2 regions of the Ralstonia psammae genome follow, and region 1 is predicted to be linked to the other one. Evidence: riboswitches for the same ligand, from Rfam matches in the RefSeq annotation. Region 1 holds a riboswitch; the other holds the start of a gene.
What was found. Region 1 has a riboswitch for glycine ahead of R2N16_RS07000 (D-amino acid dehydrogenase). Riboswitches for the same ligand answer to the same signal wherever they lie in the genome.

Region 1 (11,143 bases):
ATTGCCGCTTGCAAAGCCCTTGCCGGGACCGTCTTGCCGCAAGGCCTTCCACGCAAAAGCCCCACCGGCCACCACCAGGGCAGCCGCCAGCAAGGCAATCCATCGTTGTTGGGGAGTCGTGATCATGGTGTTGTTCGGCCCGATGTTCCGCCCGATACGCGCGGGGGCGGCGTCAGGCTCAGATGGGGTTGCGGATCGGATGCGGATTCGACGGCCTGCGCGCCGCCGCCCAACGCCGCATACAAACCAACGCGGCTAGAGAGAAGCGCGCGGCGCACCTGCACCAGTTGCTGCTGCGCGGCCAGCAGATCGCGCTGGGCGTCGAGCACCTCCAGGAACGTCGACGCTCCGGCGTCGAAGCGCAGTTGCGACAACCGAGCACGTTCGGTCTGCGCTGCCAGTGCGGCCTGAGCGATGCCCAGCTGTTCGGCCAGCCACTTGCGTGCGGAGAGCGCGTCGGACACGTCGCGAAAAGCGCTCTGCACGGTCTTCTCGTAGCCGGCGACGGCAAGGTCTCGGCGGGCTTCTGCCAGGTCGAGGTTGCTGCGCAGCTTGCCGCCCTCAAACAGCGGGAGGCTGATGCTCGGCGCAAAAACCCAGGCGCGCGTGCCGGGTGCAAACAGATTGCCCAGTTCCGGGCCGATCGTGCCGTAAGCGCCGGTCAGCGCCACGCGGGGGAAGAACGCCGCACGTGCCGCGCCAATGCTGGCGTGCGCGGCACGCAGCCGGTGCTCTGCGGCAGCAATGTCCGGGCGCTGCGTCAGCAGATCGGAAGGCAGGCCTGCGCGCAGCTCGGCCAGCATGCGGTGCTCGTCAAGCGGCTCGGCTACCCGTGGCAGGTCGATGGGCTTACCGACGAGCAACGCCAGGCCGTGCGCCTGTGCGTCGCGTGCCTGCTGCAATTGCGTCAGCAGTGCCTGCGCCTGGGTCAGCAGCGTCTCGACCTGTGTTTGAGTCAATCGTGAAGTCGCCCCCACCGCCACACGGCGCGAGAAGATGCGCAGTGTCTCGGTGCGGCTGTCCACGGTCTGCTGTGCCAGCACGATGCGCTCGTCCAGTTCACGCAGCACCAGGTAGCTGTCAGCCGCCTGCGCGATCAGCCCAAGCGCCACCGCACGGCGCGCGGCGTCGGAAGCCACGTAGCTTTCCAGCGCGGCGTCGTTGAGGTTGCGCACACGCCCCCAAAAGTCGATCTCCCAACTGGAGACACCGGCACCCACCTGGTACTGACTTACACGCATCGGCATGCCGAAGGGGCTCAGATCTGCCGGAATGCTCAGCCGGTTGATGCCGGCCTGTGCATTGAGATGTGGAAATGTCTCCGCCCGCTGGATGCCAAACGCAGCACGCGCTTCTTCCACACGCAGCACGGCAGTGCGGAGGTCGCGGTTGTTCTCCAGCGCCTGCGCAATCAACGCCTGCAGGCGCTTGTCGGTAAAGTACGCCCGCCAGCCGGTGGCGGAGGCTGACAGGCCATCGCGGCCATCGTCGCCGTCGTAGTGCTGGGCCACGGGCAGCGCGGGTGCCTCGTAAGGCGGCGCCATCGAGATGCAACCCGACAGCGCCAGCGCAGTGGCGGTGGCTGCCATGGCGGCCATACGCGCGCCGGCGTACCCGCCACACGCCCGGAGTTGCTTCAGCACACCCATCTATGCCTCCAGCACGTAGGTGCCGGGCGCATCGGCCAGTGGCGGCAGTCCGGGGGGCCCCATCTTCGGCGGTTCAACCAGTGTCGAGCCCGATGCATGCGCAACCAGCCATGCATGCCATGACGGCCACCACGAACCATCGGTGGTGGGTGCCGATGCCAGCCAGTCATCGGGCGCCGCCGATGTCTCGCCAACGTGGCGTGTCTGCATCTGAAACCGCCGATGCGAGTTGGCCGGCGGGCTGACGATGCCTGCGTTATGGCCGCCGCTTGTCAACACGAACGTCAGCTCCGCCTCGGTCAGGTGATGCAGCTTGTAGACCGAGCGCCATGGCGCCACGTGGTCGGTCAACGTGCCCACCACGAAGATGGGCAGGTCGATATCGTTCAAGGCCACCGGCTTGCCGTTGACGGGGTAGCGGCCCTCACTCAGGTCGTCGTTCAGGAACAGGTGCCGCAGGTACTGGCTGTGCATGCGCGCGGGCATGCGCGTGGCATCGGCGTTCCAGGCCATCAGATCGTTCATGGGTGCACGATCGCCCAGCAGGTATTCCCCCACCACGCGCGACCACAGCAAGTCGTACGACCGAAGCATCTGGAAGGCTCCGGCCATCTGGCTGGCGCGCAAATAGCCGGTCTGCTCCATCTGCGCTTCAAGCAGACTGACCTGCGCCTCGTCGATGAACAGGCCCAGCTCGCCCGGCTCGCAGAAGTCTGTCTGCGCGGCAAAGAGCGTCATGGACGCCAGCCGTGCATCGCCATCGCGCGCCATGGCAGCAGCGGCAATGGCCAGCAACGTACCTCCGAGGCAGTAACCGGTAGCGTGTACGCGCTGGCCCGGCACGATGGCATTGACGGCATCGAGCGCGGCGAAAACACCGAGCTTGAGGTAGTCATCCATGTCGAGGTCGCGATCCGCCTCGTCCGGGTTCTTCCAGGAGATGCAGAACACGGTATGGCCCTGCTCTACCAGATAGCGGATCAGCGAGTTCTGCGGCGACAGATCCAGGATGTAGTACTTCATGATCCATGCCGGCACGATCAGGATGGGCTCGGCTTGAACCTTGCGCGTGGCCGGCGTGTACTGGATCAGCTCGATCAGGCGGTTGCGCAGGACCACCTTGCCGGGTGTTATGGCCACGTCACGGCCCACCATGAAGCGTTCGGTACCGGCAGCCGGCGCGCCGCTCATGGAGCGCTCCAGATCGTCAAGCGCATTGAGCGCGCCGCGCACGAGATTGCTGCCGTGCTGCTCGAAGGTCTGCCGCAGGACAATCGGGTTGGTTGCCAGTTGGTTGCCTGGCGACATCATGTCGAGCCATTGACGTGCAGCGAAGGCAACCACGTCCTCATGATGCTTGGCGACACCCCAAACGCCGTGCGTGGCCGCCTCCCACCACTGCTCGGTCAACAGGAAGGCTTGGTGCAGCACGTTGAACGGCCACAGGCGCCACTCCTCGGCCGAGAAACGACGGTCGTGGGCCGGCGGCTGGACGCAAAGACACACCTCCTGGGGGCCGGACGCCATGCAGCTGCGGATGTAACGCTCGAGTTGTTCGGCCTGCGTCAGCGCCAAGCGGCACAGATCCAGCCACTTGCCGGGCGAAACGGCCAAGTGCAGTGCCCAATCGAGCAACGCCAGTTCCATTGATGCAAGCGACAGCGAATTCGATGCGCGGGCAAGGGCGGCGTGAAACGGCAAATCAATCTGCTCTGCTGTCGGCGAAGACGGCACGGCGGCGGTGCGCATGGTCGGGGCGTCAAACGATTGCGAATGTGCAACCCATTAGATGCCAGCGGCCAGGGCATGGACTTGATACATCTCAAACCGAGACAAGAGTGCGGACTCTAGGCGGTTTCACAGAACCGACACCATCGGCTGCTCCCAAAAGGAATGCGGTGACCGGGCGGCGCGTCACGGACCTATAGGGGTGTGTTAGAGTCCGGCGGGGAAACCGTGGCGGCCTGCAACATCGGATACCTCTCCATCGCACCCAACGGTGCACCCACAAATCTGTTGCAACAACAGAATGCATGGGGCGCTCGGCGTGGACCCTGCCCGGTATGCGACATCGCGCATGAGGCTATCCCCTCGAGACGAGACGTAATCACCACCTGTTCGCCCCAAACCGAGTGTTTGCATGGTAAAAACGGCGCGAGCGTCTCATCGATCGATTCGCGCTGGCCTTGACTGACATGCCCCACACGCGTTCTTTTGGTTCACGGCTTGAGCGTCTCTGCTGGCCTGACCCGGCAAAATACGTCAGTTTCCGAATAAACAAGGGCAGCGCAATCCCCTACGAATGGCGCAGCAAGGCCATTTCCGGCTGAGGTATTGCATTGAGATCGACAGCGGCGCACTGCGCCCGATCAAGGGCGTGGCCCTGGACCACCTGCCTCGTCATCGAGGCGCAACAAAGAATCCATCAGAGAAAATCGTGTTCACTTGCATAAACCAGAGCTGCGGCACGCAGTGGGAACTGTCCGACGTTGTCATCAAGGATGAGGGCCAAGGGCCGCTGTTCCGCTGTGCGCTATGCGGCGCGCGCAACTATGTCGAACGCTTCGAGGCTGACGACGGCACCGTCGTCTACGAACAACTCGAAGGCAAGCCGAACAAGTGACTCAGCGCAACAACATGACCATCGAACCGACCAGCATGCCATTCAGCACCCTAGCGCTCGCCCCCGCCGTGCTCGCGAATCTTGCACAGCTCGGCTACACCGACATGACGCCGATCCAGGCTGCGAGCCTGCCTATCGCACTTGCGGGCCATGATCTGATCGCGCAGGCAAAAACGGGCAGCGGAAAGACCGCAGCGTTTGCGCTCGCCCTGCTCGCACAGCTCGATGCGCGCAGCTTCGACGTGCAGGCGATGGTGCTCTGCCCCACGCGCGAACTTGCCGACCAGGTCGCGCAGGAAATCCGCCGGCTGGCGCGCGCCGAAGAAAACGTGAAGGTGCTGACGCTCTGCGGCGGCACGCCGATGCGTCCGCAGGCGGCAAGCCTTGAGCACGGCGCGCATGTCATCGTCGGCACGCCGGGGCGCATCATGGACCATCTGGAGCGCGGCAATCTCGCGCTCGGTGCACTGAAGACGCTCGTACTCGACGAAGCCGACCGCATGCTCGACATGGGCTTCTTCGACGACATTGCGACGGTCGTGCGCCAGTGCCCGCCCGACCGGCAGACGCTGCTGTTCTCGGCGACGTACCCGGAAGGCATTGCGAAGCTGAGCCAGCGGATTCTGCGCAATCCAAAGGAAGTGAAGCTCGAAGAGCGCCACGACGACAGCAAGATCCGCCAGCGCTTCTACGAGGTGCCCGACAACAAGCGTCTGCATGCGGTCGGGCTGCTGCTCAAGCACTACCGGCCGGTCAGCACGCTCGCGTTCTGCAACACGAAGCAGCAATGCCGCGACCTGCTCGATGTGCTGCGCGCACAGGGAATCCACGCCCTCGCGCTGCATGGCGAACTCGAGCAGCGCGAGCGCGATCAGGTCTTGATCCAGTTCGCGAACCGCAGTTGCTCGGTGCTCGTCGCGACCGACGTTGCCGCGCGCGGGCTCGACATCGCACAGCTCGAAGCGGTGATCAACGTTGACGTGACGCCCGACCCCGAAGTGCACGTCCATCGGATTGGCCGCACGGGCCGCGCCGACGAGAACGGCTGGGCGCTGAGCCTCGCGAGCATGGACGAGATGGGGCGAGTCGGCAACATCGAGCAGGCGCTGGGCCGCGAGGTCGAATGGCATCCGCTCGACGAGCTTGATACCGGCAACGACGCACCGCTGCTGCCGCCCATGGAAACGCTGCAGATTCTCGGCGGACGCAAGGAGAAGATCCGCCCCGGCGATGTGCTCGGCGCGTTGACCGGCGATGCAGGCTTTCGCGGCGACCAGATCGGCAAGATCAACGTGACCGAATTCTCGACCTACGTCGCGGTCGAGCGCGGCGTCGCACGCGACGCGCTGCGCAAGCTCAACGCCGGCACGGTGAAAGGCAAGAAGGTCAGGGTTCGGCTGATGGACGAATGACGCCCCTGCCCTGATTCAAACCAGCACGGCGGCAACCATTCCCGCTGCCGCACAGAACGCCACCACAACCAGGGGTGGCGTTTTCCATCGCGTCAGCAGCAGGAACGCAATCGCAGCGACAGCAAAATCGCGCCATGACCGCACGGCGCTTGTCCAGACCGGCGTGTAAAGCGCAAACGCCAGCAACCCAACCACTGCCGCATTCACGCCAGCCAGCAACGCTGCCATGGAAGGCCGCGCGCGCAATGCCTGCCAGTAAGGCAGCGCCGCGATGACCAGCAGCAAGCCCGGTAGAAAAATGCCCACCGTTGCAAGCGCGGCGCCGGCCCAGTGATTGATCCCCGGGCCCATCGTCCAGCCGAGGAAAGCGGCGAAGGTGAATAGCGGCCCCGGCACGGCTTGCGCGGCACCATAGCCCGCCAGAAAATCGTTCGACGCGACCCAACCGGTCGCGACCGTCTGCTGTTCCAGCAACGGAAGCACGACGTGCCCGCCCCCGAAAACCAGCGCGCCCGAACGATAGAATGCGTCGAACACGCTCGCGGGCCTCCATGGATGGAGATCCGTCACAACCGGAAGCCCGAACAGCAGCGCGCAGAAGAGCACCAGGCTGACGATGCTGGCCACGTGAGACACGCGGAATGCGGCGCCGTGCCCTGCCCTCGGACCTCCGCCAGCCGGCCAGGATGATCGGCACAACGCCAGCCCCAGCAGGGCACCGAGCACAATCACGACGAGTTGCGCGTACACGGTCGTCAACGCGCTGAGCACGGCGACGCTGATCAACGCAATGGCTGCGCGCTGCCAGTCAGGACAAAGCTTGCGCGCCATGTCCCACACGGCCTGCGCCACCACTGCAACCGCAACCAGCTTCAAACCGTGGATCAAGCCACTGCCAAGCGGGCCGCCCAGGCCCGGCGCGACCATCGCAAAGGCCAGCAGCAGCGCAACCGAAGGCAGCGTAAAGCCACACCATGCCGCCAACCCACCGCGCCATCCGGCCCGAAGCAGACCGACGGAAAATCCGACCTGGCTGCTGGCAGGCCCCGGCAGAAACTGACACAGCCCAACGAGGTCGGTGAATGTTGCATCGTCCAGCCAGCGGCGGCGCTCCACAAATTCACGTCGGAAATAGCCGATATGTGCGACCGGCCCACCGAAGCTGGTCAGGCCCAGCTTGAGAAAGACCGCCAACACTTCCATGGCAGAGCCCGCCTGACGTATGCGGGACGGTGTGGCGGAGGCGGTCATTGGCAATGAGATATCGACGTTTGAGAGATTCGTATTAGAACATTGCCTCTGTGGCATCAAAACGGCCGTCCCTGATAGGGCCGAAATCTCACGATGGCACTGAAGATTGATTGGCCCCGTCTGCGAAGACACCATCGCAGCGGACGATCGGCGTCGATGGCGGCTAAAGTGGCACGATAGGCATCGCGGTCACCTCGCTGGCTTCCCACGCGTATCCCATCATGCACTTTGCTTACACCATTGGCGCACAGCGCCATGTATTCAACGATCTAAAAACGCTATTGGCCAAGGCCAGCCCCGCGCGATCGGGGGACTACCTGGCCGGCCTGGCCGCCGCCAGCGAAGCCGAACGCATGGCCGCGCGCATGGCGCTGGCGGATGTGCCGCTGTCAGTGTTCCTCAACGAAGCGCTGGTGCCGTATGAAGAGGATGAGATCACGCGCCTGATTCTCGATCGGCACGACGCCCAGGCCTTCGGGCCGATCGCCTCGCTCACCGTGGGCGAATTCCGCAACTGGCTGCTTCTGCATGAGACCGACAGCCAGACACTGGCAAGCGTCGCGCCCGGCATCACGCCCGAAATGGCGGCTGCGGTCAGCAAGCTGATGCGCAATCAGGATCTGATTGCCGTGGCCCGCAAGTGCCGCGTGGTCACACGCTTTCGCAACACCATCGGCTTGCCGGGCCGGTTGTCGGTCCGGTTGCAGCCCAACCATCCGACGGACGACCCCAAAGGCATTGCCGCGTCGATCATCGATGGCCTGCTTTACGGCTGCGGCGATGCGACCATCGGCGTCAACCCTGCCGGCGACAACCTCGGCGCCATCGTTTCCCTGCTGCAATTGATCGATGAGCTGCGCAATCGCTACGCCATTCCCACGCAGTCGTGCGTGCTGACCCACGTGACCAACACCGTGCGCGCCATCGACCAGGGCGCGCCGGTGGACTTGGTGTTCCAGTCCGTGGCGGGCAGCGAACAGGCCAATGCGGGATTCGGCATCAGCCTCGCCTTGCTGGACGAGGCGCATGATGCTGCGCAGAGCCTGGCGCGCGGTACGGTCGGCAACAACGTGATGTATTTCGAGACCGGCCAGGGCAGCGCGTTGTCGGCCAATGCGCATCACGGCGTCGATCAGCAAACCATGGAAGCACGTGCCTATGCGGTGGCGCGGGCGTTTTCGCCATTGCTGGTCAATACGGTGGTCGGTTTCATCGGCCCGGAGTACCTCTACGACGGCAAGCAGATCATCCGCGCCGGGTTGGAAGACCACTTCTGCGGCAAGCTGCTGGGCCTGCCAATGGGCTGCGACGTCTGCTACACCAACCACGCCGAAGCGGATCAGGACGACATGGATACCCTGCTCACGCTGTTTGGCGTGGCGGGCATCCATTTCATCATGGGCGTGCCGGGCGCCGACGACATCATGCTGAACTACCAGAGCACGTCGTTTCATGACGCGCTCTATCTGCGCGACACGCTCGGCCTGCGGCCTGCACCCGAGTTCGAGGCGTGGTTGCAGAGCATGGGCATTGTCGACCCCGCTGGCCGCCTGCAAGACCCCACGGCGCGGCAACCGTTGCTACAGCTGGCGCAGGCGCTATAAGCGCCGTCAGAAACCCGGACATGTCGAAACAGAACCTCGTTCAGCCGAACCCCTGGGCACATCTGCGCGCCTTTACCGACGCACGCATCGCGCTAGGCCGCGCCGGCAACAGTCAGACGACCGACGCCGTGCTCGCCTTTGGCGTGGCGCATGCCCAGGCGCGCGATGCCGTGCATTTGCCGCTAGACCGTGCAGCACTGGCCGAGGCGCTAGCGCAAAGCGGCTTCACTGCCCTCGCCGTGCACAGCGCGGCGGCAGACCGCACCCAGTATCTGCGCCGCCCCGATCTTGGGCGCCAGCTTGACGATGCCAGCCGGGCAACGCTCGCAGCCGCGCGGGCCATGCAGCCATTCGACGTGGTCTTCGTGATTGCCGATGGGCTGTCGGCGCTGGCCGCGCAGAGCCACGGTGTTCCGCTCCTGCATCGCGTGCGTGAGCGTCTGCCGAGGGATTGGTCAATCGGGCCCGTCGTCGTGGCCGAGCAATCCCGTGTGGCGTTGGGTGACGAGATCGGCGCGTTACTCGACGCGCGGCAGGTGGTGATGCTGATTGGCGAACGGCCCGGTTTAAGTTCGCCTGACAGCCTGGGCATCTACCTGACCCATGGGCCGCGCGTCGGCCGTACCGATGCAGAGCGCAACTGCATCTCGAATGTGCGCCCGGCTGGGCTGACCTATGACCAGGCAGCGACCAAGCTGGTGTTCCTGCTCAATGGCGCGCTGGCGCTTGGCCGCAGTGGCGTAGACCTGAAAGACGACACGCCAGCCGTTTCCCCCGAGTCAGCCCGACTTGCCGAACGTCACAACCCGTGACACACTCCCCTCCGCTGCCGACACCGGCAGCATGCAGGCGCGGCTGGCGCACCAACGACAGCTGCTACACGCCGCAGGAGAGACCGGGCTGAAATCTACGCCCGGCGCCGATGGAGCAACCACCCCGGAAACTCTCAGGCAAAAGGACTGTGGCGTCGACTGCGAATCTGGAGAGAGGCGTGCACGCGCGCGCCCACCGAAGGGGAAGGCGCCAGCGCTGCTGACGCCCAAGCTCTCAGGTCCCGAGACAGATGGGGTGAGCCGACCGGATCGTCCGGTCATGACATCACTCCATAGGGACCGCCATGACGCACATCGTCATCGTCGGCGCCGGTATCTCCGGCGTCACCACCGCTTACACGCTCTCGCAACTCGGCTATCAGGTCACGGTGCTCGACCGCCACCTGTATCCGGCCATGGAAACCTCGTTCGCCAACGGCGGGCAGCTTTCCGCCAGCAACGCTGAAGTCTGGAACAGCACCGGCACGCTGCTCAAAGGCATCAAATGGATGCTGCGCAACGACGCCCCTCTGCTGCTCAATCCCAAGCCGTCGTGGCATAAGTACTCATGGATCGGCGAGTTCGTGGCCAGCATCGCGCACTACCGCCGCAACACCATCGAAACCACGCGCATGGCCATCGAGGCACGCAAGCACCTGTTTGCGATGGCCGAACGGGAGCAGATCGATTTCGACCTGCAGAAACGCGGCATTCTGCACGTCTACCACGACAAGGCGAGCTTTGCGGCAGCAGGCAAGGCCAACGCGCTGCTCGTCGCCGGCGGGCTTGAGCGCCACGCCGTAAGCCCCGAAGACATTGCTGCCATTGAGCCGACACTGCGCGGCACCTACTACGGCGGTTACTTCACCGAATCCGACGCCACCGGCGACATCCACAAGTTCACGCGCGGCCTCGCACAGGCCTGCGCAAAGCGGGGCGTTCGCTTCATGCAAGGCGTGGATGTGCGGGATGTGGAAACCACTGAAGCCGGCGTTCGCCTCCGGCTGCAGACCACACTGGATGACCGCCTTTCCACCAAGGCGGCGAATGTCGTACAGGACCTTGCCGCCGACGCGATGGTCGTGTGCGCGGGCGTGGGCAGCCGGCAGATCGCGCAATTGGTGGGCGATCGCATCAACGTGTATCCGGTCAAGGGGTATTCGATTACCGTGCACCTGGACGACGACGCCAGCGTGCAAGGCGCGCCGTGGGTCAGCCTGCTCGATGAGAGCGCGAAGATCGTGACAAGCCGCCTGGGCACTGGCCGCTTCCGCGTGGCCGGCACGGCAGAGTTCAACGGCTACAACCGCGACATCCGTGCGGATCGCATCGAACCCCTGGTGGCCTGGACGCGCCGCAACTTTGCTATTGACACGTCGCGCGTGGTGCCATGGGCAGGCTTGCGCCCGATGATGCCGGACATGATGCCGCGCGTCGGCCGTGGGCGGCATGCACGCGTGTTCTACAACACGGGCCACGGGCACCTGGGCTGGACGCTGTCCGGCGCCACGGCCGCGATGGTGGGCGACGTGATCGCGCGCGACTGCCCGGTGCATTGATCGCAGCAAGAGAAAAAGCTCGCCAAGACTCTGGCGAGCTTTTTCATTGCGAGAACGACCAAAGCGGTCAGAACTTGTGCCGCACGCCCAGCATGACACCCAGGCGCGAGTTGTTGCCATACGTGTTGCCCGAGTTGCTGAACGTGGTCGCGCTGTTCAGCGCAATCCAGGCGCCCTGCAGGCGGGTGTAGTCAACTTCGGCGTAGACGTCGGTGCGCTTGCTGAAGGCGTAG
Region 2 (11,143 bases), on a different contig from region 1:
GCCATCTCGCGCGCAAGGGTTTCAACGTAGCGTGCGCTGCGCGAGCGATCCTTTGTGATGACCTTGTTGCACCCGCAGTAATAGCAAAGGTTCGCGCAGAACGGCAGGTGCATGTACAGCGACAGCGGCGCATGCAGCGCCGGCGCGATCGCGGCGCGGCGGTGCAAGGCGTCGAGATAGTGGGTGTTGCCGAACCCGTTGTGAAAGCGGTCGGCCGTCGGATACGAGGTGTAGCGCGGGCCGTGCGTATCAAAGCGCTGTGCGAGCGCGCGCACCTGCGGCGCCGACCAGCGGAAGGCGGTGTCATTTGCGGCAGACGGAGCGTCGGCCCGTTTGGCGAACGGAAACATGGGGCGATTGTTGTGGGGGCGATGGTTCATCCTAAAACTGCGGTGCCGGCGTCGCGTTGATGTGTGTCAACGTCGGTCGATGCCTGGACCAAAGCGTTGCTAGCTGCACGCGGGCTGGCACAACGGCACAACAGTGCAGGTCTTCGACGGGTCTTTTCGGGGTTTTGGGTTGTTGGTGCATCCCTTGTTTCATCCCCTGCCGGGGCTGACTCACTTTCTTTGGTCTTGCCCAAAGAAAGTAAGCAAAGAAAGGCGCGCCCGAGATGGCGAAAGATTCCTTGAATTTCCATAACCGGGCGGAGACGGGAAAAACTCGCTGCGCTCAAACAGTTTCCCGTCTTGTTTCCGCCCGCTTACGGAAATTCAAGGCGCCATCTAGGGCAGGAAAGTCAAAGGACAAAAACCAAACCCGAACCCTCGGGGCGCCCGCCCAAACGACAAGGCCAACCGCGCGATGGGTTGGCCTTTTTCTTTTGACGTTGAGCCCTAGATGGCGCCTTGGATTTTTGTTGCGGGGAGGATAAAGAGGGGAGGCTGTCTGAGCGCAGCGAGTTTGCCTCCCCTCCCTCCCCGCGACACAAATCCAAGGGGAAGTCGCCATCTCGGGCGCGCCTTTCTTTTGCTTACTTTTCTTTGGCAAGACAAAGAAAAGTAAGTCGGTCCCGGCAGGGAACGAAAAGGAGATGGACCACCAAGGCAAAACCAAAAACCCAATCACGAAGCCACTGGTTTCTTAGCCGCCAACAACCCCTTCAACGCCCCCAACCGATCCTTCGGCGACATCGCCGGCATCGTGTCCTCCGGCGTCGGGCCGGCATCCTCCCCGAGCTTCATCTCCGCGATATAGCGCGACGGCTCACACACCACCGTCTCCCGCGCACGCTTGCGCTTCTTGCACCAACTGATATGCAAGCTGCGCTGCGCCCGCGTGATCCCCACATACATCAGACGCCGCTCTTCTTCGATCTTCTCGTCGGTCAGATCGTCATCTTCACGGCAATGCGGCAGGATGCCCTCTTCCACGCCCACCAGAAACACGTGCGGATACTCCAGCCCCTTGCTCGCATGCAGCGTGGACAGGCGCACCGCATCCGGGTCTTCTTCCTTGCCTTCGAGCATGCTGATCAGCGCGATGGTCTGCGTCAGCTCCAGCAGGTTCTTGCCGGTGTCCGCCAGGCCATCGGCATTGTCGAAGCCGGTGGCCTCTTCGCCGTCTTCTTTTTCGGGCTTGGTGCCCTTGCGCTTGAGCCAGTCGAGGAACTCCAGCACGTTGGTCCATTTGTTCTGGGCCTGGCGCTCGTCGTAGGTGTCGTACAGGTAGGCCTCGTAGTGGATGCCCTCCATCATCTCGTCGAGCAGCGTGGCGGCGGGCTCCTTGGCGGCGCGGTCTGAAAGCCTCACGATGAATTCGCAGAACACCCGCAGCGGCTCCAGCTGACGCGGCGCGAGTTGCGCTTCGATGCCGCCCATCATCGCCGCCTCGAACAGCGACACCTTGGCCTGCCCCGCGAACGAACCCAGCACTTCCAGCGTCGCGTTGCCCACGCCGCGCTTGGGCGTGGTGATGGCGCGAATGAACGCAGGGTCGTCATCCGCATTGGCAATCAGCCGCAGATAGGCGCACAGGTCCTTGATCTCGGCCTTGTCGAAAAAGCTCTGCCCGCCCGAGAGCACATACGGAATGCGCTCGCGGCGCAGGATCTGCTCAAACAGGCGCGCCTGGAAGTTGCCCCGATACAGGATCGCGTAATCCCGAAACTGTGCGCGACGCTCGAACTTGTGGGCGGAAAGCTTGAAGACCACGCTCTCGGCTTCGTGCTCTTCGTCATTTGCGCTCGTCACGTTGATGGCGTCGCCCATGCCGTGTTCGCTCCACAGCGTCTTCTCGAACAGCTTCGGGTTCTGCGCGATGACCGCGTTGGCAGCGTTCAGGATGCGCACCGTGGAGCGGTAGTTCTGCTCCAGCTTGATGACCTTCAGGTTCGGAAAATCCGTTTGCAGCAGCTTGAGGTTGTCGAGCGTGGCACCGCGCCAGCCGTAGATGGCTTGGTCATCGTCGCCCACCGCCGTGAAGGCCGGCGCACGCAGGTGCGAGCCGCCCGCCAGCAGCTTCAGCAGCTGGTACTGGCAGGCGTTGGTGTCCTGGTATTCATCGACGAGGAAGTAGCGCAGGCGGTTCTGCCACTTCAGGCGCACCTCTTCATTGCGAGCGAACAGCTCGGCGGGAATACGGATCAGATCGTCAAAGTCCACCGCCTGATACGCGTGCAGCGTCGCGACGTAATTGCGGTAGACCAGCGCGGCCTGGTGGTCATCAACGTTGTTGTTGGCGAGCGCCTCGGCAATCGCGGTGTCCGGGTCGACGAGGCCGTTCTTCCACAGCGAGATCGTGCTCTGCACGCGGCGGATCAACTGCTTGTCGGTGGTCGCCAGTTGCTCTTGGATCATCCCGAAGCAATCGTCCGAATCCATGATCGAGAAGCGTGGCTTCAGGCCGACGTGCTCGGCTTCGGCCCGCAGAATCTGCACCCCCAGCGAGTGGAACGTGCACACCGTCAACTGCTTGATGGGGATGCGCTTGCCGTCTTCGCGTGTCTTGCCGTCCATCAGCTTGGCGACGCGCTCCTGCATTTCCTTGGCCGCCTTGTTGGTGAAGGTCACCGCAGCGATGTGCTTCGGCTCGAACCCCTTGTCCAGGATCAGGTGCGCGATCTTCTGCGTGATCACCCGCGTCTTGCCGGAGCCGGCCCCGGCCAGCACCAGACACGGGCCGTCGAGGTAATGCACACCTTCAGATTGGGCAGCGTTGAGCCCGTGGGCGAGACCGGAAGACATGGGGGAGCGGCGGAAGAAAAAAGCAGGCGGGAACGTACAGCGGAGGGCGATGGTAGCACGCGCGGGCGCCCTCCCCGGGGGCCCGGCCCCGCGAGGGCGTGCCATCGGCCGATGGTTGCGGGCGCGCTGGCCACAGGGAGCGGAATAGGAGTTTTCTGATTCATTCGTACAAGCGGCATCCCCAGAATCAAGCCATACGAAGACGTAACTTGTTGTGTCGACGGACTCCCCGTTCTTCGTGCAGGCGCCCGCCACGGCCGGGGGCTTCCCGGGCGCACCCGACGCGCCCGCTTCCCTTCTTCCTGCCTGTATTCGTGGGCGCACCGAGCCGTCTGGACGGCTTTATTCCATCCACCGCCTTTCGGAGTTTTCTCATTTTGCAGCGCACAACGAGAAATTACTCTTTTAACGAAACGCATCAGAAACCATTTTCCGTTACCACCAAACGGCCGGGCCGCCGACACATCGTTTAAATCGGCGCCGAATTCAAGATCATTTGAGGGTTGTTAAATGAACAAGACTTATCGCGTTATTCGGAATAAATCCACGGGACTGTGGATGGTGGCGTCGGAGATCGCTTGCGGTCGAGGAAAAGGGCGTACAGCCTCGATGCTGTTGGCCGCCTCGCTTCTTGGTGGCGGGTTTATGTCCGCTCCAAGCGTCCACGCCCAAACTGCGAATGGCGGCCTGCAACTGTGTGACGCGACCACACCTGCCAACTCGACAGGCTATGGCTCGAATGGCTCGGGGAAGCTCAGCTGCACTTCAACCTCCGCCTCATTCAGCCTCAACAACTACGGGGATACCAACGGGCTCGCCGGCTTTTCCGCCTCTACCGCCCGGGTAACCGGCTATCGAACTGGGCTGCTCGAACTGAAGGGTGACGCCGGTATTTCTCTGCTGGGCGCCGCCACGTTTAACTCCAATGCCTCGTTTTCCGGTCAGCAAATCAAGAATCTGGGCGTAGGTACAGCAGACACCGACGCCGTGAACGTCTCGCAGTTGAAGGGTGTGTTCACTGCATTGGGCGGCGGCGCCCAACTCAATGCCGACGGCACGATCACGGCGCCAAGCTACGCACTCGACAGCAACAAGACGACGGTCAACACCGTCGGCGCGGCGCTGACCAACCTCGACACGCGCGTCACGGCCAACAAGACGGCAACCGACGCCAACACCACCCACATCACCAACCTGACCGACGGCACGGCCGGCTTGGTGCAAAAGGACGCCTCCAACAACCTGACCATCGGCAAGGACATCGCTGGCACCAGCGTCAGCGTGGCGGGCACGGCCGGCGCGCGCACCCTCTCCGGCGTGAAGGACGGCACCCTGAGCAACACCAGCACCGAAGCCGTCACGGGCAAGCAACTGTTCACCACCAACAACCGCGTCGACCAGCTCGCCAGCGGTTCGCTCGGTATCGTGCAGCAGAACGCCAGCACCCGGACCGTCACCATCGGCAAGGATGCCGACGGCGCGGACATCTCCTTCGCCAACAAGGACGGCAACAACCGCCGCCTGGTGAATGTCGCCAACGGCCAGCAGACCACTGACGCGGTCAACCTGGGCCAGCTGAACACCGTCAAACAAACGGTCGTCGATAACGCCCAAGCATCCGCCGACGCCCTGGGCGGCGACGCGGCGGTGGACGCCACCGGCAAGCTGACCGGCCCGACCTACACGCTGGACAACGGCAAGACGTTCACCAGCGTGGGCACGGCATTGAACAACCTCGACGCGCGCACCACGACCAACACGACCGACATTGCCGGCCTGAAGGACGGCACGGTGGGCCCGGTCAGGCAGGATGCCGACACCAAGGCCATCAGCGTGGCCGGCAGCACGGGCGGCACCAGCATCAACGTGGCCGGCACGGATGGCGATCGCACGATCTCGGGCGTGAAGGCTGGCGCGGCGGATACCGATGCGGCCAACGTCGGCCAAATGAACACCGCCGTCAACGCGGTGCAAACCAACGTCAACAACCTCTCGACGACCGTCAGCGGCATCGACACGCGGGTGACACAGAACACGTCCGACATCGCCCAGGCCAAGACGGACATCGGTACGACTAACACCAACGTCACCAACCTGACCAACACCGTCAGCAGCATCGACACACGTGTCACGCAAAACACCAACGACATCAGTACGCTGTCGGGCCAAATCAACTCCGGCTCGGTGGGTCTGGTCAAGCAGGATGCCGACACCAAGGCCATCAGCGTGGCCGGCAGCACGGGCGGCACCAGCATCAATGTGGCCGGCACGGATGGCGATCGCACGATCTCGGGGGTGAAGGCTGGCGCGGCGGATACCGATGCGGCCAACGTCGGCCAGGTCAAGGCGGTGCAGACTGACGTCAACACGCTGAGCGCCATCGCCAGCGCCAATGCCACCGCCACGGTCAATGCCCTGGGTGGCGGCGCCACCGTGGGCAGCGACGGCAAGATCACCGCGCCCACCTACACGCTCAACAACGGCGCGACCACCGTCAACAGCGTGGGCGACGCGCTGGGCAACCTCGACACCCGCACCGTCGCCAACGCGAACAGCATCAGCAATCTGACCGGTCAGATGAACTCCGGCTCGGTGGGCCTGGTGCAAAAGGATGCGGAAACGGGCGACCTGACCATCGACGGGGACGGCGCCGGCACGCAGATCAGCCTGGGCGGCAAGGATGCCTCCGGCAACGCTATCACCCGCAAGCTGACCAACGTGACGGCTGGCACGGCCGACACGGACGCGGCCAACGTTGGCCAGCTCAAGAGCGTGGACAACAAGGTGGCGGCACTGCAATCCAGCGCCGTTCAGTACGACGACGCCTCCAAGGGCACGCTGACGCTGAACAAGGGCGGCAGCGCCACGCAGATCAAGAACGTGGCCGACGGCACGGACGACACCGACGCCGTCAATCTGCGCCAACTGATGAAGGCCGGCATGGTCAACCCCGATGGCACGGTGGCCAGCGTGGTGACCTACGACGACGCCTCGAAGGAATCCGCCACGCTGGGCGGCGCAAACGGCACCAAGCTGACCAATCTGACGGACGGCAGCATCGCCGACGGCAGCAAGGACGCCGTGACGGGCAGCCAGCTCAACGCCAGCTACCAGCGCGTGGCAGGCGCGCTGGGCGGTGGCGCCAGCCTCACCAATGGCGTATGGACCGCACCGTCGTACCACTTCATCGGAGGCCAGCAGTACAACAACGTGGGCGACGCACTGGCCAACCTCGACACCCGCGTGAACACCCTGGAGCAAGGCGACCAGAGCGCGAACATGCTCGACGGCAACGGAAACGACACCGATACGAAGACCGAAGCCGCCGCCACGGGCAGCAACTCGGTGGCCAGCGGCACCAATAGCACGGCGGTGGGCGCGAACGCGCAGGCCAACGCCACGAACAGCGTGTCGCTGGGCAACAACTCGGTGGCCGATCGTGACAACACGGTGTCGGTCGGCTCGCAGGGCAGCGAGCGCCAGATCACCAACGTCATGGCTGGCGTGCAGGACACCGACGCGGTCAACGTCAAGCAGATGAACGACAAGGTCGCGGGCGTGCAGGGGCAGATCGACACCCTGCAAAGCCAGGTCAACCAGCGCTTCGACCAGATGGACAGCCGCATGAACCGCCTGGGTGCCATGAACGCCGCCATGTCGACCATGGTGGCCAGCGTGGCCGGCCTGCAGACTGAGAACCGTATGGCCATCGGCACCGGGCTGTATCGCGGCCAGACCGCGCTGGCCATCGGTTACCAGCGCAAGATCGGCTCGCGCGCAAACGTGACGATTGGCGGCTCCACTGCCGGCGGCACGGAATACAACGTGGGTGTGGCAGCGGGCTACGGTTGGTAAGCGGCTAGTTCCTCGCGTTGCCTTGAGGGCGCATGGGCTTGGTTGGCCGAGGCCCCCTTCTTGTTTGTGGTCGATACAGCACCTGGATCTCGTGTCCTGTGCCACTGCGCGTGGCACGCCAGACTCGTTGCGTCACGCGCACTCGTTTGCGCCCCTCGCTTTACCCCGGGCCGTTACACCGCTTACGCGCCGTTACACGACCGCCGTAAGCGACCATGCGCGGCAGGCCGTTATGGACAGGACAGCGGCTGAATCGGTCGGCCGCCCACCGGAGAACGCACCATGAACCGCATCGTCAAAGCCCTGGCCATCAGCGCCGTCGCCCTGTCTGCTACCACCGGCGCCTTTGCCCAGACGCAATGGCAGAAGGACCACCCGCGCCGCGCCGAGGTCAACCACCGCCTCGCCAACCAGAACAAGCGCATCCACAATGAAGTGAAGGAAGGCGAGATCACCAAGGGCCAGGCCCGCCAGCTGCACAAGGAAGACCGTCAGATTCGCCAGGAAGAGCGCGACATGGCTTCACAAAACGGTGGGCACATCACCAAGCAGGAACAGCGCACACTGAACCAGCAGGAAAACCAGGTGAGCCGCCAGATCGGCAAGTAAGCACCGGCTTTCCGGCAACCCGCGCATCGGCCACACCGGCATGAGGTGTGGCCGTCGTCTTTTGCGCCCGGCGGGGCGCACCGGCCGGCCCCAATTGACAATCCAGCCCCCCTTCCGTAAATTCCGCCCATCCATCCGGGAGAGCGTGCCCGCCGTACACGGCCAGGCACCGCCGAAGGGGTAGCACCCGAAAACTCTCAGGCATCCAGGACCGGGCGGATCGGCGGACATGCGTCCGACCGCACTCTGGAGAGCTGGCGCCGCACGACCACTGCGGGCGCCCACCGAAGGGGCTCACGAACGGCGCGCACCGCTATGCGCCCCGCTTCGCAATCTCTCAGGTACCAAGGACAGAGGGGCCATCTGCGCAGCTGATGATCTTCATGGCGTCACCATGAGGGATCAGGCTGCGCGGGTGGCCTTTTTGCTTTTCTGGTCCCCGTTCAATGCGCTGCGCCTGGCCACGGCGGCGCCATCAGCCGAGAGATTCCATGACGCTCCAACACACGCCGCTCAATGCCATCCACCGCTCGCTGGGCGCCCGCATGGTCGACTTTGGCGGCTGGGACATGCCCGTCAACTACGGCTCCCAGATCGAAGAACACCATGCCGTGCGGCAAGACGCCGGCGTCTTCGACGTCTCGCACATGTGCGTGGTGGACCTCACCGGTGCACGCGTGCGCGACTTCCTGCGCGGGCTGATCGCCAACAACGTCGACAAGCTGCAGACGCCGGGCAAGGCGCTCTACACCTGCATGCTCAACCCCAAGGGCGGCGTGATCGACGACCTGATCGTCTATTTCTTCCGCGAAGACTGGTTCCGCCTGGTGGTCAACGCCGGCACCGCACCGACGGACCTGGAATGGATCGTCGCGCAGAACGCAGCCGCCGGCACCGACGTGACCATCACGCCGCGCCGCTCAGACAACAACGCGGGCGCCGAGCCGCTGGGCATCCTGGCCGTGCAAGGCCCGAACGCGCGCGCCAAGACCTACGCCGCACTGCCCGGCACGCAGGCTGTGGGCGAGGCGCTCAAGCCGTTCAACGCCGGCTTCGTCGCCGTGGAAAACGTGGGCGAGATCATGGTGGCCCGTACCGGCTATACCGGTGAAGACGGCTTCGAGCTGGTCGTGCCGGCCGCGCAGATTGCCGGTGTGTGGGAGCGCCTGCTGCACGCCGGCGTGCGCCCGGCGGGCCTCGGCGCGCGTGACACGCTGCGCCTGGAAGCCGGCATGAACCTCTACGGCCAGGACATGGACGAACACGTTTCGCCGCTGGATGCCGGGCTCGCCTGGACCGTCGACCTGCAAAGCGAACGCGACTTCACCGGCAAGGCCGCGCTGCAAGCCGGCGGCCAGCGCGACCAGTTCGTCGGCCTGATCCTGCGCGACAAGGGCGGCGTGCTGCGCGCCCACCAGAAGGTCATCACTGCCGCCGGTGACGGCGAGATCACCAGCGGCACCTTCAGCCCAAGCCTGTCGCTCTCCATTGCCCTTGCGCGCCTGCCCAAGGACGTGGCCATCGGCACTGACGTACAGGTCGAAATTCGCGACCGCAAGTTGACCGCGACTGTGGTTAAACTGCCGTTCGTGCGCAATGGCAAGGCGCTGGTCAGCTGAACCCCGATTCTGCATCCCCCAATACCAATCTTCCGGAGAAACCTTTCATGAGCAACGTCCCCGCCGATCTGAAGTACACCGAACACGACGAGTGGATCCGCGTTGAAGCCGACGGCACGCTGACCATCGGCATTACCGACTTCGCACAGGAGCAGCTCGGCGACATCGTCTTCCTGGAGCTGCCGGAAGCCGGCCGCGCCGTCGCCAAGGACGAAGCGATTGCAGTGGTGGAATCGGTCAAAGCCGCTTCCGATATCTTCGCCCCGGTGGCTGGCGAGATTGTCGCCAACAACGCCGATGCCGCCGGCGCACCGGAATCCGTGAACGAAGGCGCCTACGAGGCTTGGCTGTTCAAGATCAAGCCGACCAACGCCGACGACGTGAACGCCCTGATGTCGGCCGCTGATTACGAAGCCAAGATCGGCTAAGCCGGTCCTCCGGCCGATGCGCGTGCCCTGACCTGCGCCGCGCATCGGCTTTTGCCTGAATTTCGAGCCCTTGCCATGAACGCTCCGCACCCCGCTTCCTCGGCGCTTGCCGCCGAACGCCCCACCCTGGCTGACCTGGAGGCGCGCGACGCCTTCGCGCACCGCCACATCGGTCCATCGGCCGACGAGCAGGCCCAGATGCTGGCCGCGCTCGGCTACGCCAGCCGCGCCGCGCTGATCGACGCCGTGATCCCGCCGGCCATCCGCCGCCAGGACGGCATGCCGCTGGGCGAATTCACGCAGCCTCTGACCGAAGAAGCGGCGCTCGCCAAGCTGCGCGGCATCGCGGGGCAGAACCGCGTGGCCAAGAGCCTGATCGGCCAGGGCTACTACGGCACGCACACGCCGGGCGTCATCCTGCGCAACATCCTCGAAAATCCCGCCTGGTACACGGCTTACACGCCGTATCAGCCGGAGATCTCGCAGGGCCGCCTGGAAGCGATGCTGAATTTCCAGCAGATGGTGATCGACCTGACGGCAATGGACATCGCCAATGCATCGATGCTGGATGAAGCGACCGCCGCCGCTGAAGCGATGACGCTGCTGCAGCGCATTGGCAAGTCGAAGTCGACCGTGTTTTTCGTGGCGGACGACGTGCTGCCGCAAACGCTGGAAGTCGTGCGCACGCGCGCTGAGCCGATCGGCGTGCAAGTGGTGACGGGGCCGGCGGCCGACGCTGCCAAGCACGACGCGTTCGGTGTGCTGCTGCAATACCCGGGCGCCAACGGTGCACTGCTGGGTGATCTGTCGACGTACCAGGCGCTGACCGACGCCGTGCACGCTGCCGGCGGTCTGGTCGTTGCGGCGGCTGACCTGCTGGCGCTCACGCTGCTGGCCGCGCCGGGCGAATGGGGTGCCGACGTCGTGATCGGCAACACGCAGCGCTTTGGCGTGCCTTTCGGTTTCGGCGGCCCGCACGCCGGCTACATGGCCGTGCGCGATGCGTTCAAGCGTTCCATGCCGGGCCGCCTCGTCGGCGTGACGGTCGATGCGCAGGGCAACCCCGCCTACCGCCTCGCGCTGCAAACGCGCGAGCAGCACATCCGCCGCGAGAAGGCCACCTCGAACATCTGTACCGCGCAGGTGCTGCTGGGCGTGATGGCGTCGATGTACGCCGTCTACCACGGCCCGCAAGGCCTCAAGCGCATCGCCCAGCGCGTACACCGCCTGACCGCCACGCTGGCCGCCGGCCTGCGCGCGATCGGCTACACGTTGGAAGCCGACGCCTTCTTCGACACGCTCACGGTCGCCACCGGCCCGCGCACCGCCAACCTGCACATCGCTGCGCAGGCGCACGGCATCAACCTGCGCCAGATCGACGAGACTCGCCTGGGCATCTCGCTGGACGAGACGGTCACGCGCGCGGATGTCGTTGCGCTGTGGGAAG

Region 2: linked by a shared signal. The riboswitch ahead of gcvT (glycine cleavage system aminomethyltransferase GcvT) and the one ahead of R2N16_RS07000 (D-amino acid dehydrogenase) in region 1 are both predicted to bind glycine.

Annotation. Positions count from the first base shown of each region.
Region 1 covers NZ_CATZBU010000003.1:31,870-43,012, forward strand. Annotated here, with positions in the region: gene R2N16_RS06960 (HlyD family secretion protein) at 1-126, opposite strand, end outside; gene R2N16_RS06965 (efflux transporter outer membrane subunit) at 123-1,649, opposite strand; gene R2N16_RS06970 (PHA/PHB synthase family protein) at 1,650-3,398, opposite strand; gene R2N16_RS06975 (hypothetical protein) at 4,087-4,272, shown strand; gene dbpA (ATP-dependent RNA helicase DbpA) at 4,287-5,684, shown strand; gene chrA (chromate efflux transporter) at 5,700-6,935, opposite strand; gene R2N16_RS06990 (ethanolamine ammonia-lyase subunit EutB) at 7,157-8,539, shown strand; gene eutC (ethanolamine ammonia-lyase subunit EutC) at 8,560-9,351, shown strand; glycine riboswitch at 9,416-9,511, shown strand; gene R2N16_RS07000 (D-amino acid dehydrogenase) at 9,657-10,910, shown strand; gene R2N16_RS07005 (porin) at 10,978-11,143, opposite strand, start outside.
Region 2 covers NZ_CATZBU010000005.1:253,278-264,420, reverse strand. Annotated here, with positions in the region: gene hemN (oxygen-independent coproporphyrinogen III oxidase) at 1-350, opposite strand, end outside; gene R2N16_RS13325 (UvrD-helicase domain-containing protein) at 1,065-3,185, opposite strand; partial or broken gene R2N16_RS25520 (ESPR domain-containing protein) at 3,696-3,815, shown strand; gene R2N16_RS13320 (YadA-like family protein) at 3,831-7,040, shown strand; gene R2N16_RS13315 (hypothetical protein) at 7,323-7,649, shown strand; glycine riboswitch at 7,776-7,873, shown strand; glycine riboswitch at 7,886-8,013, shown strand; gene gcvT (glycine cleavage system aminomethyltransferase GcvT) at 8,141-9,268, shown strand; gene gcvH (glycine cleavage system protein GcvH) at 9,316-9,696, shown strand; gene gcvP (aminomethyl-transferring glycine dehydrogenase) at 9,772-11,143, shown strand, end outside.